Regions from separate parts of the Micromonospora sp. NPDC048898 genome, predicted to be linked through region 2. Evidence: riboswitches for the same ligand, from Rfam matches in the RefSeq annotation. Region 2 holds a riboswitch; each other region holds the start of a gene.
The links. A riboswitch is a leader RNA that binds a small molecule or an ion and turns the genes downstream of it on or off. The one in region 2 is predicted to bind cobalamin.
Positions count from the first base shown of each region.

Region 1 (4,996 bases), on a different contig from region 2:
ATCGGGGCCAGCAGTTGCGGCGCGTCGAGGTTGGTGACGTAGGTGCCGTCACCCTGCCGGATGTTGACGATGCCGAGGATCGACAGGGCCGACATCCCCTCGCGCAGTGAGCCCCGCGAGACGCCGAGCGACTCGGCGAGATCCTTCTCGATGGGCAGGCGGTCCCCGGGTTTGAAGCGCCCTTCGAGGATCATCCGCTTGATGCCGTTCACCACCTCGTCGGTGCGCGACATGACACCCCCTACCGGCCGGCGGGGGTGGCCGCCCCACCCGCGATCACGTACGGCTCCGGAGATGACACGGTAGTCGGGTCTGCCGCCGTCCAGTAGTTGCCGTCGGGGAACCGGTAGAGCTCGACCGACTCGGGGCGCATCCGGGTGGAGTAGCCGGGCTGGTGGGGCAGGACGTAACCGCTGCCCGTGCCGGTGTCCCGGATGACGCACGGGTCGGTGAAGTGCTCGTGCAGGTGGTCGACGAACTCGGTGACCCGGTTGGTGAGGTCACCCGAGATCGCGACGTAGTCGAGCACCGACACGTGCTGGACCATCTCGCACAGGCCGACACCGCCGGCGTGGGGGCACACCGGGATGTCGAACTTCGCGGCGAGCAGCAACACGGCGACGATCTCGTTGATGCTGGCCAACCTGCCGGTGTCCAGTTGGCAGAAGTCGATCGCCCCGGCCTGGAACAGCTGTTTGAACATCACCCGGTTGTGGCAGTGCTCGCCGGTGGCGACACCGATGGGGGCGACCGCGCGACGGACGGCGGCGTGGCCCAGGATGTCGTCGGGGCTGGTCGGCTCCTCGATCCACAGTGGCTGGAACCGCGCCAGGGCCTTGACCCACTCGATGGCCTGACCGACGTCCCACACCTGGTTGGCGTCGATCATCAGATTGCGGTCCGGGCCGAGGATCTCCCGGGCGATGCCGCAGCGGCGGATGTCGTCGTCGAGGTTGGCGCCCACCTTGAGCTTGACGTAGCCGTAGCCGGTGTCGACCGCCTCCTGGCACAGCCGGCGCAGCTTGTCGTCGCCGTAGCCGAGCCAGCCGGCCGAGGTGGTGTAGGCGGGGTAGCCGGTCCGGTCGAGCTCGGCGAGACGGGCGGCCTTGGTGCTCTCCTTGGCGCGCAGGATGGCCAGTGCCTCGTCCCGGGTCAGCGCGTCGGACAGGTAGCGCAGGTCCGCGATGTCGACGAGCTGCTCGGGGGACATGTCGACGAGCAGCCGCCACAGCGGCTTGTCGGCGACCCGGGCGACCAGGTCCCACGACGCGTTCAGCACGGCGGCCAGCGACAGGTGGACGACGCCCTTCTCCGGGCCGAGCCAGCGCAGTTGGGAGTCGGAGGTGAGCAGGCGGTAGACCGCGCCCATGTCCGCGGCCATCGTCGCGACGTCCACGCCGACGAGGCGCTGTGCCTGATGGACCGCCGCCGCGACGACGATGTCGTTGCCGCGACCGATGGTGAAGGTCAGACCGTGGCCCGCGAGTGGCGCGCCCGTGCTGTCGACGCCGTCGGTGTGCAGGACGACGTAGGCCGCCGAGTAGTCGCCGTCCTTGTTCATGGCGTCGGAGCCGTCAGCGGTCAGGGAGGTGGGGAAGCGGACGTCCTCGATGGTGACGGCAGTGATCTGCGGCATGCGCTCCTCGCCCGGCTAGGCTAAAGATCAGATGATCTCTGCGAGTATACGGAGGGCCAATCCAGCACGTCAACGACGTCGATCACCCAGGAATCCAAGACATCCAATGTTTCGGTCCCGATGTGAATGCGTCAGCGCGCTGTCCCCCCGGTCGCCGCACCCGGCCCGCGGCCTCGGCAGCGGCGGTGACAACATTCGTGGCGCTGGTAGACACTCTGCGGCGCGACGAATCGTCGTCGTTCCCGGACTGTTGAGGTGCGGCCGGCGGGATTGGGATATTGGCGCGAGGAGTGGACAGTGCTCCCGGAAGATTGGATGTCCACTTCAGATCCTGGCATTGACGGTCGGAAATAAATAGGGATCCTTACGTCTGGAGACTTGATACATCACACCTTTCCGTATGGCGGCACCTGCTCGATGATGGCGTCCGCGCGGGCGTGGCTGCCGCGCGCCGGTTGGGTCCGTGCGAGCCGGTGACGACCATCACCAGTCACGGCGTCGACACGCCCGGGACCGACATGTGGGGTGTGACAACCGCAGCGTCCCTATATATGGTGTCGAGCGCAGCTGGTTCGGCCGTTCATCCCGAGCGGTCGAGGCAAGAGGGAACCCGGTGGAAATCCGGGACTGTCCCGCAGCGGTGAGTGGGAACGACAGCCGTCATGAGCACTGGGCCACCAATCGGTCTGGGAAGCGACGGCCAGTAGGAGACCGGCGACCCGGTCGTGCCCGCGAGTCCGAAGACCTGCCAGCGCGCCGTGCACCCGCACCCGGGTGGGCGGCGGTCCGAGGCCGCGTGGGACGGCCGACGCCACCTGACCCGCGCCTGCCCGGCGTGGCGTCCGCTGGTGTCTGTCTCCACGCGTCCGAAGGCCCTCAGGTCTCGAACTCGCGAGGAGTGAGTGGTGACAGTCACCGAGGTAGTCCCGGCAAGCGGCGACGCGGTCCTGCGGCGAACGCCGATGCAGGTCCGCAAACGCAACGGCAGCACCGAGTCCGTGGACGTCAACAAGATCGTCCGGGCGGTCGAGCGGTGGGCCGACGACCTGACCGACGTCGACCCGATGCGCGTCGCCACCCGCACGATCAGCGGCCTGTACGACGGCGCGAGCACTGCCGAACTGGACCGGCTGTCCATCCAGACCGCAGCCGAGATGATCGGTGAGGAACCGCAGTACTCCCGCCTCGCGGCCCGGCTGCTGGCCGGCTACGTCGACAAGGAGGTGCGCCGGCAGGGCGTCACCTCGTTCAGCGCGGCGATCCGGGTCGGTCACGCCGAGGGCCTGATCGGGAACGACACCGCCGCGTTCGTCGCCGCCCACGCCGCGATGCTCGACGACGCCATCGACACCGACGGCGACCGGAGGTTCGAGTACTTCGGCCTCCGCACGGTGTACGACAGGTACCTGCTGCGCCACCCCACCAGCCGGCTGGTGCTGGAGACCCCGCAGTACTGGCTGCTGCGGGTGGCCTGCGGGCTGTCCCAGACGCCGGACGAGGCGGTCGGCTTCTACCGGCTGATGTCCAGCCTGGCCTATCTGCCCAGCTCACCGACGTTGTTCAACTCCGGCACCCGGCACACCCAGATGTCCTCCTGCTATCTGGTCGACTCTCCGCGTGACGAGTTGGACTCGATCTACCAGCGGTACGCCCAGGTCGCCAACCTGTCCAAGTTCGCCGGCGGCATCGGCATCGCGTACTCCCGGGTGCGGTCCCGGGGCGCGCTGATCCGCGGCACCAACGGGCAGTCCAACGGGATCGTGCCGTGGCTGCGCACGCTGGACGCGAGCGTCGCCGCGGTCAACCAGGGTGGCCGACGCAAGGGCGCGGCCTGCGTGTACCTGGAGCCGTGGCACCCGGACGTCGAGGAGTTCCTGCAACTGCGGGACAACACCGGCGAGGACGCCCGCCGCACCCACAACCTGAACCTGGCCAACTGGGTCCCGGACGAGTTCATGCGCCGGGTCGAGGCCGACGAGATGTGGTCGCTGTTCGACCCGCACGAGGTGCCCGAACTGCCCGACCTGTGGGGGGAACGGTTCGACGCCGCGTACCGGCAGGCCGAGGCGCAGGGTCGCCACGTGCGGCAGGTCCCGGCACGGGAGCTGTACGGCAAGATGATGCGGACCCTCGCCCAGACCGGCAACGGGTGGATGACCTTCAAGGACGCCGCGAACCGGCTGTGCAACCAGACCGCCGAGGACGGCAACGTGGTGCACCTGTCCAACCTGTGCACCGAGATCATCGAGGTGTCCAGTGACGCCGAGACCGCCGTGTGCAACCTCGGCTCGGTGAACCTCGCCGCGCACCTCACCGACGGCGGCATCGACTGGGATCGGCTGCGCGCCACGGTTCGTACCGCGGTGACCTTCCTCGACCGGGTCATCGACATCAACTACTACCCCACCGAGCAGGCGGCGGCGAGCAACCCCCGCTGGCGGCCGGTCGGGCTGGGGCTGATGGGCCTGCAGGACGTCTTCTTCGCGCTGCGGCTGCCGTTCGACTCCCCGGGCGCGCGGGAGTTGTCCACCCGGATCAGCGAGGAGCTGTACCTGACCGCGCTGGAGACCTCCGCCGACCTGGCGCGTCGCTTCGGCGCACACCCGGCGTACGCGCAGACCCGGGCCGCGCGGGGCCAGCTCCAACCCGACCTGTGGGGTGTCGAGGGTACGCAGACCGCGCGCTGGGCCGCCCTGCGGGAACGGGTCGCGGCGGACGGGCTGCGTAACTCGCTGCTGGTGGCGGTCGCCCCGACCGCGACCATCGCCTCGATCGCCGGGTGCTACGAGTGCATCGAGCCGCAGGTGTCCAACCTGTTCAAGCGCGAGACCCTGTCGGGGGAGTTCCTCCAGGTCAACACCGCCCTGGTCCGCGAGCTGAAGGCCCGCGGCCTGTGGACCGACCGGATCCGCTCGGCGATCAAGCGGGCGGAGGGGTCGGTGCAGGACATCGCGGAGTTGCCGGCCGGCGTCCGGGAGTTGTTCCGTACCGCGTGGGAGCTGCCGCAGCGGGCGCTTGTCGACCTGGCCGCCGCCCGCGCCCCGTTCGTCGACCAGTCCCAGTCGCTGAACCTGTTCCTGGCCGCGCCGACCATCGGCAAGCTCTCGTCGATGTACCTGTACGCCTGGAAGGCTGGGCTGAAGTCCACGTACTACCTGCGCTCGCGCCCCGCCACGCGGATCCAGCAGGCCACCGTCGCGGTCGTCGCCCCGGTGGCGGCCGACGCGCAGGCGCTGGCCTGCTCGCTGGAGAACCCCGAGTCGTGCGAGGCCTGCCAGTGACCCCCGCCGACACGAGCACCACCGACGCCGGCACCACCGACACGAGCACCACCGACACGAGGACCACGCACATGCTGCT
Region 1 covers NZ_JBICUF010000002.1:384,795-389,790, reverse strand. The annotation lists gene ACGFIQ_RS08595 (FadR/GntR family transcriptional regulator) at 1-233, opposite strand, end outside; gene ACGFIQ_RS08590 (enolase C-terminal domain-like protein) at 242-1,636, opposite strand; cobalamin riboswitch at 2,188-2,404, shown strand; gene ACGFIQ_RS08585 (ribonucleoside-diphosphate reductase subunit alpha) at 2,599-4,917, shown strand; gene ACGFIQ_RS08580 (ribonucleotide-diphosphate reductase subunit beta) at 4,989-4,996, shown strand, end outside.
Region 1: another riboswitch for cobalamin. It lies ahead of ACGFIQ_RS08585 (ribonucleoside-diphosphate reductase subunit alpha); the one in region 2 lies ahead of ACGFIQ_RS25675 (prenyltransferase/squalene oxidase repeat-containing protein).

Region 2 (4,996 bases):
TCCTGCTGGGCATTTCCGGTGGGCTGACCCCGTCCCCCGGCCGCGTTCCTCGTACTGGCGACCGGGCTCTTCCTCGGTCGCGCCGGCTTCGCCCTGCTGCTGGTGTTGACGTTCGGCCTCGGCATGGCCGTCGTGCTTTTCGGCGTCGGGGTCCTGGCGGTCGCCGGTAGCTCGCTGGTCACCCGGGGCGCGCAGTCGCGTGCCGTTCTCGGACTGGCCACCCGGGTGGCGCCGGTCCTCGCCGCTACCGGCATCACGCTCTTTGGCGCCGGACTCGTCACGGTCGCCGCGGTCCACCTCGTCACCCTCGCCTAAAGCGGCGGCGGGCGGATCAGCCGGCGGGTGGTCAGCGGCGGCAAGGCCGCTGCTGACCACCCCACAGTCAGGCGCCGTAGCGCAGGTAGATCGTGTCGCCGACGGTCACGGTCGTGCCGCGCGCCGCGGTGACCGGGGTGCCGCCGTCGCGGGCGACCTTCCAGGTCGAGGAGCCGCTGTTGGCCAGGCCGTTGATCGAGGTGACGGTGCCGGTGCCGCTGGTGGGGTTCAGTGCGGTGACGCAGCCACTCGGAACGGCCGCGCCGACGGCGGCGTCCAACACGGCGCCGAGGGTGGTGGTGGCGGCGGTCGGCGTCAGCGTCACCGCGCACGGCTTGATGCTGCCGCTGCCGTTGTCGACGATCACGGCGAGTCGGGTGGCGGCGCCCGTGGTGAATCCGCTCGCCGCGACCCAGGTGGGCGCGCCGGAGGTGACCGGGGTCGGGGGAGCGGCGGTGTAGCCGGCGCCGGCGAGCGCGCGTACCGCGTCGATGGAGGCGTACGCCGACGGGGTGGTGTTTGTGGGCAGGTACTTGAACCCGCCGCCGCTCAGCTGCTGCGCGCGCAGGAAGTCGATCGGGGTCTTGCCGGCGGTGGTGGTGAAGTCGGTGCCCTGGCTCGGGATGCCGCAGGCGTTCAGGCCGGAGACCGCCCAGGCGTTGGAGTCGGTGTTGACGCCGAACATCGAGCTGAACGCGCCGGATGCGTTGACCAGCTTGCTCTTGAGGAAGTTCTTCGCCTGAACGACGTCGGTGTCGGTGTTCGGGACCCCGGCGGCGCAGAGCGCGGCCATGGCCGCGCCGGTCATGTCGATGTCGCTGGCGGCGGCGAGTTGGGTGGGGTTGCCCTCGGCCTGGGTGAAGGTCCAGCCGCCGTCGTTGTGCTGGTTGTTGCGGATCCGGGTGATCGACAGGTTGAGCAGGGCCTGCGGTACGCGGGCGGCGCCGGACTGGGTCTTCGCACCGGCCAGGGCGAGAGTGCCAAAGACGGTGCCGTTGAAGTTGGCCGGCGGGCCGTAGTAACCGGCCGAGCCGGTCTGCCAGTAGGCGATGGTGTCGGCGATCAGGTTACGGGTGGAGGAGACCCGGGCGGGGTCGATGCCGGCGGCGTAGGCGTTCAGCACCCCACGCTCGTAGTCGGTGACCACCGGCGTGCTGCTCGGCCAGGACGCGGCCGAGAGCTGGTCGCGGTAGACGACGCGGGCGTTCTTGGTCGTGTCGCCAGAGGGGTAGACGTCCACCGCCGCGACGCCGGCGGGTGCGAACGCGCTGAACGCCCACTCGTTCGACAGCCCGCCGCTGGCGTAGCTGCCGTCGGCGGCCTGCAGTGTGCGCAGGTAGGCGACACCGTTGGTCTTGGCGGTGGCGATCTGCGCCGCGGTCGAGGTCGCGGCGGCGGGCGCTGCACCGGTCGCGACAGCGACGACGGTGGCGATCAGCGCGGCGGCGGGAGCTATCGCGATTCGTCTCCGGCGACTGCCGGAGGAGAGGCGTGAGGACATCGGGTCTCCTTGGGGGTACGGGGCACGACTGCCTCGACCCGGAGCCCGGGAGGGGCCGGCGGGAACGGGGCGGGCCGGCCGCAGGACGCGTGGGACGGATACCGCAGGTGCTGCGTCACCACGTGGGTAGTCGGGCTCGGGACGGCAGACCGTCCTCACCGTTGCGCGTCAGCCCCGGATTCCCACCGGGTTCCCCCACGCGATGACGCGGTCACCGTATGGGAGGAAGCCCCTACCGCGCGCTGTTAGGTACATGACACGGTCTTGCGTTGACGAGGTGGTCGCGGTTGTGGTCCGATGGCCGCGATCCAGCAGTCAGGGGAAGCCGGTCAAAGTCCGGCGCTGGCCCGCAGCCGTAGGTCCCATTCTCGGGACGAGTCGGATTACCTGGCTGGATAGAGCACCGCAGCGCCGTCGAGGTACACGGCGCGGAGCCAGATTTCCGGGACTTGTCCTCGGGGTCCGCGCCCGCGCCTGCGCCGCTAGCCCCCGAGAGAGTCGCCATGTCCCCACTGGTCAGTCAAACGTCGCGCGTTCCTGCGGCATGGTTGGCGGCCGTCGCCGCAGCGGTGCTCGGCGCGGTGGCGCTGGTGGTGCCGACCCGCGCCGCGCTCGCCGATCCGCTGGAGTCCTGCACCCCGACCCAGGGCGCGATCGTCGCCGTCGACTTCGCCGCCTGGGGCGGACCGGTGTTGCGTGGCTGCGACGCCACCCCGACCACCGGCCTGGACCTGCTGCACGAGGCGGGCTTCACCACCACCGGCACCGCCCACGACGGCCCCGGGTTCATCTGCCGGATCGGATCACCCGCCTTCGCGTCCGGTGCCGAACACCCGACGCCGGCCGACGAGGCGTGCCAGTTGACGCCACCGGCGTCGGCCTACTGGTCCTACTGGATCGCCCCGGCCGGGCAGGACCACTGGACCTACAGTCCACTCGGCGCGATGTCGCAGCGGCCGGGCCCGGGTGAGGTCGAGGCGTGGGTCTTCGGCGGCACCGACATCGGCGGCACCACCGGGGCACCGAGCTTCACCCCCGAGTCAGTGCGCGCGAGCGGCCCGACTCCGACCGCCACCCCGACTCCGACGGCGACCCCGACCCCGACCTCGACGCCCGTGCCGGCGCGACCGACGGAAGCGCAGGTCAAGGCGGTGGCGAGTTACCTGGTGGGGCAGCTCACCGACGGCGACCACGTCGACAACGGTTTCGTCGACTACTACCGGACCATCGCCGTCGCCACCGCCCTGGCCGGCACCGGTGGGCAGGACCAGACGCTCACCAAGATCGTCGACTATCTGCGGGCGCACGTCGATGCCGTGATCTTCCCGAACGGTGGCACCGCCCCACCCCGCATCGCCAACGTCGCCAGCCTCGCGCTCCTGCTGACCAGCACCAGCGGCGATCCGCGCGCGTTCGGCGACCGGGACCTGATCGCCACGCTCACCGACCGGGTCTGCACCGCGACCGACGCCGACGCCGGCTGCGCCGCCGCCGGTGACTTCGCCGGATCGAGCGATCCGCTGACCCACGCGACGGCCCTGCTCGCGCTCAAGCGCGCCGGCGTCACCCCGCCGGCCTCCACCGTCACCCGCCTGACCGAGCAGCAGTGCACGATCGGAGCCTTCGCCGGTGTCTGGCGCAGCCCCACCGAAGCCTGCGACCCCGACCTCGCAGCCACCACCCTCGCCGTCCTGGCGCTGCACACGCTCGGCGCGCACGACGCGGCGCTCAGTTCGGCCAAGGCGTTCCTGGCCACGGCGCAGGAGCCCGACGGCGGTTACCAGCCGTACACCGGGGCGGGGCTGACCGACACCTACTCGACCGGGCACGCCGCGCAGGCCCTCGCCGTGCTGGGCGACGCCGACCGGGCGGCGGCAGCCACCGGCCTGCTGGTCAGCCGGATCGTCGCCGATGGTGGGCTCAGCCCCGACCCGAGCAACCCGGACGCGGACCTGGCCGCCACCGCCGCCGCGGCGCTCGCGCTGGCCGGCAAGAACCTCGCCACCCTCGGCAACAACCCGCCGCCGACCGGGCCGCGACCCGATCTGGTCAAGGGAGTGTCCTACCTCGTCTCGCCGACCAATCTGATCGACGGCAGGTACTACGAGTCGTTCCCCGGCTTCCCCGACTTCGGGCTGAGCATCGACGGCGCCTACGCCCTGGCCGCCACCGGCGGCAACGACGCCAAGCTGCGGGCGATCGTGGAGTTCCTGCGCGGCGGCGGCGCGGTCGGCGACAACGGCTTCACCGTCGACATGTGGCTGGGTGTCGGCACCGACTACGCCGTCGGCGGCGCGATCGGCAAGATGGCCCTACTGGCCCAGGTCACCGGCTATGACCCCCGCTCCTTCGGTGGACACGATCTGATCGCCGCCCTGAGCGACGTGACCTGCACCAAGACCGACGCGCTCACCGGCTGCGCCGGGGCCGGCAACTACCGGTACGCCACCTCGGTGTTCGGGCAGTCGCTCGGCATCATCGCGCAGCACCGCGCCGGCCAGGGCGAGGCCGCCACCAAGCCGGTCGAGTTCCTCAAGGGACTGCAACGCGCCGACGGGTCGTTCCCCAGCCTCATCCCGGCGGCGGATGCCGACAGGGACGTCGACAGCACGGCGATGGCCGCGATGACCCTCGCCCTGGTGACCGACGACCCGTCGGCGGCCGGCGCGGTCGACAAGGCGCTGGCCTGGATCGCCTCGACCCAGAAGGGGCACGGCGGGTTCCCGGGCGCGGCCGGTGACTCCACCAACTCCACAGCGCTCGCGATCCAGGGCCTCACCCTGCGCGGCACCACCTACGCGGGTCAGATCAACAAGGCCCTGGCCTTCCTCGCCAGTCAGCAGAACGACGACGGCGGTTTCAGCGTCGCCGCCGACGGGCAGGCCGGCTCCGACGTGCGCGCCTCCACCCAGGTCGTGGGCGGTGCCACCGGCATCTCGTTCGCCACGCTGACCCGCGACGTGCACGGGCTGCCGGGCACGGATCCGACCCCGACCCAGACCCCCGCCCCGTCCGCGACGCCGTCCTCGTCAGCGAGCCCGTCGGCGTCCCCGTCGACCAGCCTGGTCCCGTCGTCGCCGGCCGCCGGAGGACAGCCGTCGGGCCACCTGCCCCGCACCGGCGCGTCCATCCTGACCATCGCCCTCCTGGCGCTCGTGCTCGTCGTCGCCGGCATCCTGC
Region 2 covers NZ_JBICUF010000011.1:171,553-176,548, forward strand. The annotation lists gene ACGFIQ_RS25660 (hypothetical protein) at 1-170, shown strand, start outside; gene ACGFIQ_RS25665 (hypothetical protein) at 124-315, shown strand; gene ACGFIQ_RS25670 (hypothetical protein) at 383-1,816, opposite strand; cobalamin riboswitch at 1,920-2,042, opposite strand; cobalamin riboswitch at 2,095-2,226, shown strand; gene ACGFIQ_RS25675 (prenyltransferase/squalene oxidase repeat-containing protein) at 2,320-4,996, shown strand, end outside.

Region 3 (4,996 bases), on a different contig from region 2:
GGTCGCCGCGACCCGGCTGCCGCTCGGTACCGTCGGTGGTCACCTGCGGGTGCTGACGGAGGCCGGTCTGCTCCAGAAGCGCCGGTCGGGCCGGGAGGTCCTCTACTGGTGGACGGATGCGGCGCGGGCGCTCGTGGCCGGAGCCTCATCGTTCTGACAGGGCATGGGTCAGGTGCCGTCGACGGCCGAGCGGGTCTGCTCACGTGTCATCGGCTCGGCGTGGCTGGAGACGTACCAGTCGTAGGTGTCGTCGAGCAGACGCCGGACCAGAGCCAGGTCAGGACCGTCCTCCGGGCGGCGCAGGTGTGCCGGCGGCGGGTAGAAGCAGTCGCCCAGCAGCATGACGCCCGAGTCCGGCACCAGCACCACCGTCGAGTCCGGTGCGTGGCCGCCGCCGACGTGACGTAGCTCGACCCCGACCGGCAGCTCGTCCACGTCGGCGAAGACCCGGGCGGGCGGCAGGACGGCGAAGTCCTCCCACGATTCCACCGCGAGCGCCCGAGCCCGGAAGCTCGGGCCGAGGCGTGGATCGGCGCGTACCTGCTCGCGCAGATAGTGGTGGCTCCACGGGCGGGCGGCCTCGGCGCGCAGCAGCGGTACGGCCGTCTCGTGCCCGACGATCTCGACTCCCGGCCAGGCGCAGGCGCCCCAGACGTGGTCCCAGTGGTGGTGGGTGTAGACGAGCCAGCGCGGCTGGGGTAGCCCGGCGGCCGTCAGCGCGGCCTGGATCTCCCGGGCGTGCGCGGGGCTCTGCCCGGCGTCGATCAGCACACTGCCGCGCTCGTCGGCGACGACTGCGACACCGGCCTGGACCGCCTCCGGGTCCGGGTCGCCCGGGCAGAGCCAGACCCGACCGGCGAGGTGGTGGAATCGCATGGCGACGATGGTGATCGACCCCCGAGATCTTTCGCGGACGCTGTTCCGGCGGTCACCGATCCTAGATAACCGGGCCGCTTGCCACCGCCACAAGCACCGAGGCAGGCTACGACCCCTCATGATCCGCGAGTCACAACCTAGCCGGGTGCCGCACGTTCGAGTGATCGTTGGACGAGCGTGAGGACGGGCGGTAGGAGCAGGTCGTTGCCACCGATCGTGGCGACGGAGTGCACGCTGTGGGGGGTGCCGTCGAAGTCGACGACCAGGGCGCCCGCCTCTCGGGCGACCACGACACCCGCGACGGTGTCCCAGGGCTTGTTGCTGAGCATGATGAACGCGTCGATCCTGCCGTGAGCCAACCAGGCGAGGTCGATTGCGGCAGACCCGTGCATGCGGATCCGTTGGACGTGCCGGGTGAGCTGCTCGGTGATGGCGAGTCGTTCGGCGTTCTTCCGGCTGGCCCCAGTGCCGACCGCGTAGTCGCCGATGGCGACGACGGCGTCCCTGAGGTCGGTGACCCGGCTGGCCTGAATGCGTCGATTGTTGGCGTAGGCACCGTGCCCCCTGGTGGCGTGGTAGCGGGTGCCGAGGAACGGCAGGTCGATGACGCCGAGGACGGCGTCTGTGTCGTGGATGAGGCCGAGGGAGATCCCGCACAGGGGTGAGCCGTGGACGAAGTTGACGGTGCCGTCGACGGGGTCGAGTGCCCAGGTCAGTGTGCTGGTGTCGCCGCTGCTCCCGTACTCCTCGCCGAGGAAAGCGATATCAGGCGCCTTGGCGGCCAGATGCTCGCGGACCGCCCTCTCGATGGCGTAGTCCACCTCGGAAGCCATGTCGCGCTCACCCTTGAAGGTCAGCGCACCGGGCTGGAGCGTCCGCATCAGGTCGTGCGCCAGGTCCACGGCCTCCTGCGCGAGGGGGAGGAGGCGGGCGTAGTCGGTCATAGCTGGCGGCTGCGCTCCCAGAGTGAGGTGAACATCTCGTCGAATATCGGGTAGAGGCCGGAGGTGCCCGCGCTGCGTTCGATGAACCATTGTCGGACAGTCGACGCCCCGCATCCGCGGTAGCACGCCCGTTTTCTCGGCTGGCTGTCACTGACTCGCCGGCCGCGCCGGCTCGCCGTCTCGTGGTCAGGCAACCCCGCGCGCCTATATTTTCCCAGGTCAATGTGATGAGCGCGGCCGGGCGACGCCGGGGCCGGCGTTGACCGGCGGCGCGGCGGTGTGGCAGCATTCGCGGCCTGACGGCAGTGAAGGAAGTCGGTGCGATTCCGACGCGGTCCCGCCACTGTCACCGGGGAGTGATCCCCCCTCGTGAGTCACGGCCGTGTGTCTGCGGCTGGAAGGCCGGGGGAGAGCGTCGATCCGGAAGCCAGGATACTTCGGCCGTCGGGACGTACCCCAGGGCGTGGACACCCGAGGAGGACCCGATGACGCACGGCGTCTCATTCATCGACGAGCATCGTCATGACCCGCATCGCGGGCGACACACCGCACCCGGAACCGGCCGCGCCCGCACGGCTGGCGCCGGTTGCCTCGACGCACGCCAGGCCGCTGGCTTCCGCTACCGCTGAGTTGAGCGCCCGCCGCTGACCGGCTCCGACGCCCGCGTCGACGAGTCCGGCAGCGCCGTCGTACCGGCTGACGCCGCACCCACCCGCTTCGTCCAGGTCGCCCCCGCAGCGGCCAGGGCGTCACTCTCCGGAGCCCGCCGTGCGCATCCTGCTGCTCTCCACCGCCGACACCGACCTGCTGGCCGCCCGCGCCAGCGGCGCCGACTACCGGCTCGCCAACCCCGCCCGGGTCACCGCCGACGAGGTGCCCGCCCTGCTCGACGGAGTCGCCCTCGTCGTCGTACGCCTGCTCGGCGGTCGACAGGCGTGGCCGGACGGCCTCGCCACGGTGCTCGGCACCGGGGTACCGACGGTCGTGCTCGGCGGCGAGGCGCTGCCCGACGCGGAGCTGATGGCCATCTCCACAGTGCCGTCCGGGGTCGTCACCCAGGCGCTGTCGTACCTGGTCGAGGGCGGGCCGGACAACCTGGCGCAACTGGCCCGGTTCCTCTCCGACACGGTGCTGCTCACCGGCGAGGGGTTCGCCCCGCCCACACCCACCCCGGCGTACGGCGTGCACGGCGAACACCCGACCGACCCGGACCGGCCCACCGTGGGGATCGTCTTCTACCGGGCGCACGCCCTCGCCGGCAACACCGGATTCGTCGACGTACTCGCGGACGCGGTCCGCGAAGCCGGCGGCAATCCGCTGCCGATCTTCTGCGGCTCGCTGCGCGGGCTGACCACCGGCGCCGGCCCGCTCGGGCTGTTCGCCCGCTGCGACGCGCTGCTGGTCACCGTGCTCGCCGCCGGCGGTGCGGTCGCCGCGGACGCCTCCGGAGGCGGCGACGAGGACGCCTGGGACGTCGGCGCCCTGGCCGCCCTGGACGTGCCGGTCATCCAGGCGCTCTGCCTGACCAGCACCCGGGCGCAGTGGGAGGCCAGCGACGCCGGGCTGTCCCCGTTGGACGCGGCGATGCAGGTGGCCATCCCCGAGTTCGACGGTCGGATCGTCACCGTGCCGTTCTCGTTCAAGCAGATCGACGCCGACGGCCTGTCCGTCTACGCCGCCGACCCCGAGCGGGCCGCCCGGGTCGCCGGGATCGCGGTGCGCCACGCCCGGCTGCGCTACGTGCCCAACGCCGACAAGCGGATCGCCGTGGTGCTCAGCTCGTACCCCACCAAGCACTCCCGGGTCGGCAACGCCGTCGGGCTGGACACCCCGGTCTCGGCGGTCCGGCTGCTCGCGGCGCTGGTCGACGCCGGCTACCACCTGGGCGACGCGCCGGTGCCCGACGACGGTGACGCGCTGATCCACGCGCTGATCGCCGCCGGAGGCCACGACGTGGAGTGGCTCACCCCGGAGCAGTTGGCCGCCGCCGAGGCCCGGATACCGGGGTCGACGTACCGGCGGTGGTTCGACCAGATCCCGGCCGAGCTGCGCGAACGGATGCGGGAGCACTGGGGTGAGCCGCCCGGCGAGCTGTACACCGAGAGCGGGGACATCGTCCTCGCCGGGCTGCGCTTCGGCAACGTGGTGTTGCTGATCCAACCGCCGCGCGGCTTCGGGGAGAACCCGATCGCCATCTACCACGACCCGGACCTCCCGCCGAGTCACCACTACCTGGCCGCGTACCGCTGGTTGGCCGCTCCGAGCGCGGACGGCGGCTTCGGCGCGGACGCCGTGGTGCACCTGGGCAAGCACGGCACCCTGGAGTGGCTGCCCGGCAAGGGCCTCGGCCTGGCCGCCGACTGCGCGCCCGACGCGGTCCTCACCGACCTGCCGCTGGTCTACCCGTTCATCGTCAACGACCCCGGCGAGGGCACCCAGGCCAAGCGGCGGGCGCACGCCGTGGTGATCGACCACCTGGTGCCGCCGATGGCCCGCGCCGAGACCTACGGCGACCTGGCCAAACTGGAGCAACTGCTCGACGAGTACGCGACGGTGCAGGCGCTCGACCCGGCGAAGGTGCCCACCGTGCGGGCGCAGATCTGGGACCTCGTCCGCGCCGCCGAGCTGCACCACGACCTGCACGCCGAGGCGATGCCCGACGCGGACGACTTCGACGACTTCGTGCTGCACCTCGACGGGTACCTGTGCGAGGTCAAGGACGTGCAGATCCGCGACGGGCTGCACATCCTCGCCGACGCGCCCACCGGTGAGCCCCGGGTCAACCTGGTCCTCGCGGTGCTGCGCGCACCGCAGATCTGGGGCGGCGCCCGCGCCCTGCCCGGCCTGCGGCAGGCGCTCGCCGTTGCGTACTCCCTCGACGAGCAGGAACTGCTCGCGGCACCTGGCGAACGACTGGCGCTGCCCACCGCGCTGACCGACGTGGTGGACGGGCCGGCCGGCACCGCCGCCGACGCGATCGACCTGATCGAGGCCCTGGCCCGACGGTTGGTCCTCGGCATGGAGACCCTGGACTGGGCCGTGGACGGGGTCGACGCGGTGGTGGCCGAGGTGACCGGGCAGCCCATCCCGGACGTCGCGGCGGTGCTGCACTTCGCCGCCACCGAGCTGGTGCCCCGGCTCGGCCGGACCACCGACGAGCTGACCAACACCCTCGG
Region 3 covers NZ_JBICUF010000019.1:92,911-97,906, forward strand. The annotation lists gene ACGFIQ_RS32065 (transcriptional regulator) at 1-157, shown strand, start outside; gene ACGFIQ_RS32070 (MBL fold metallo-hydrolase) at 169-876, opposite strand; gene ACGFIQ_RS32075 (inositol monophosphatase family protein) at 1,014-1,820, opposite strand; cobalamin riboswitch at 2,129-2,258, shown strand; gene cobN (cobaltochelatase subunit CobN) at 2,589-4,996, shown strand, end outside.
Region 3: another riboswitch for cobalamin. It lies ahead of cobN (cobaltochelatase subunit CobN); the one in region 2 lies ahead of ACGFIQ_RS25675 (prenyltransferase/squalene oxidase repeat-containing protein).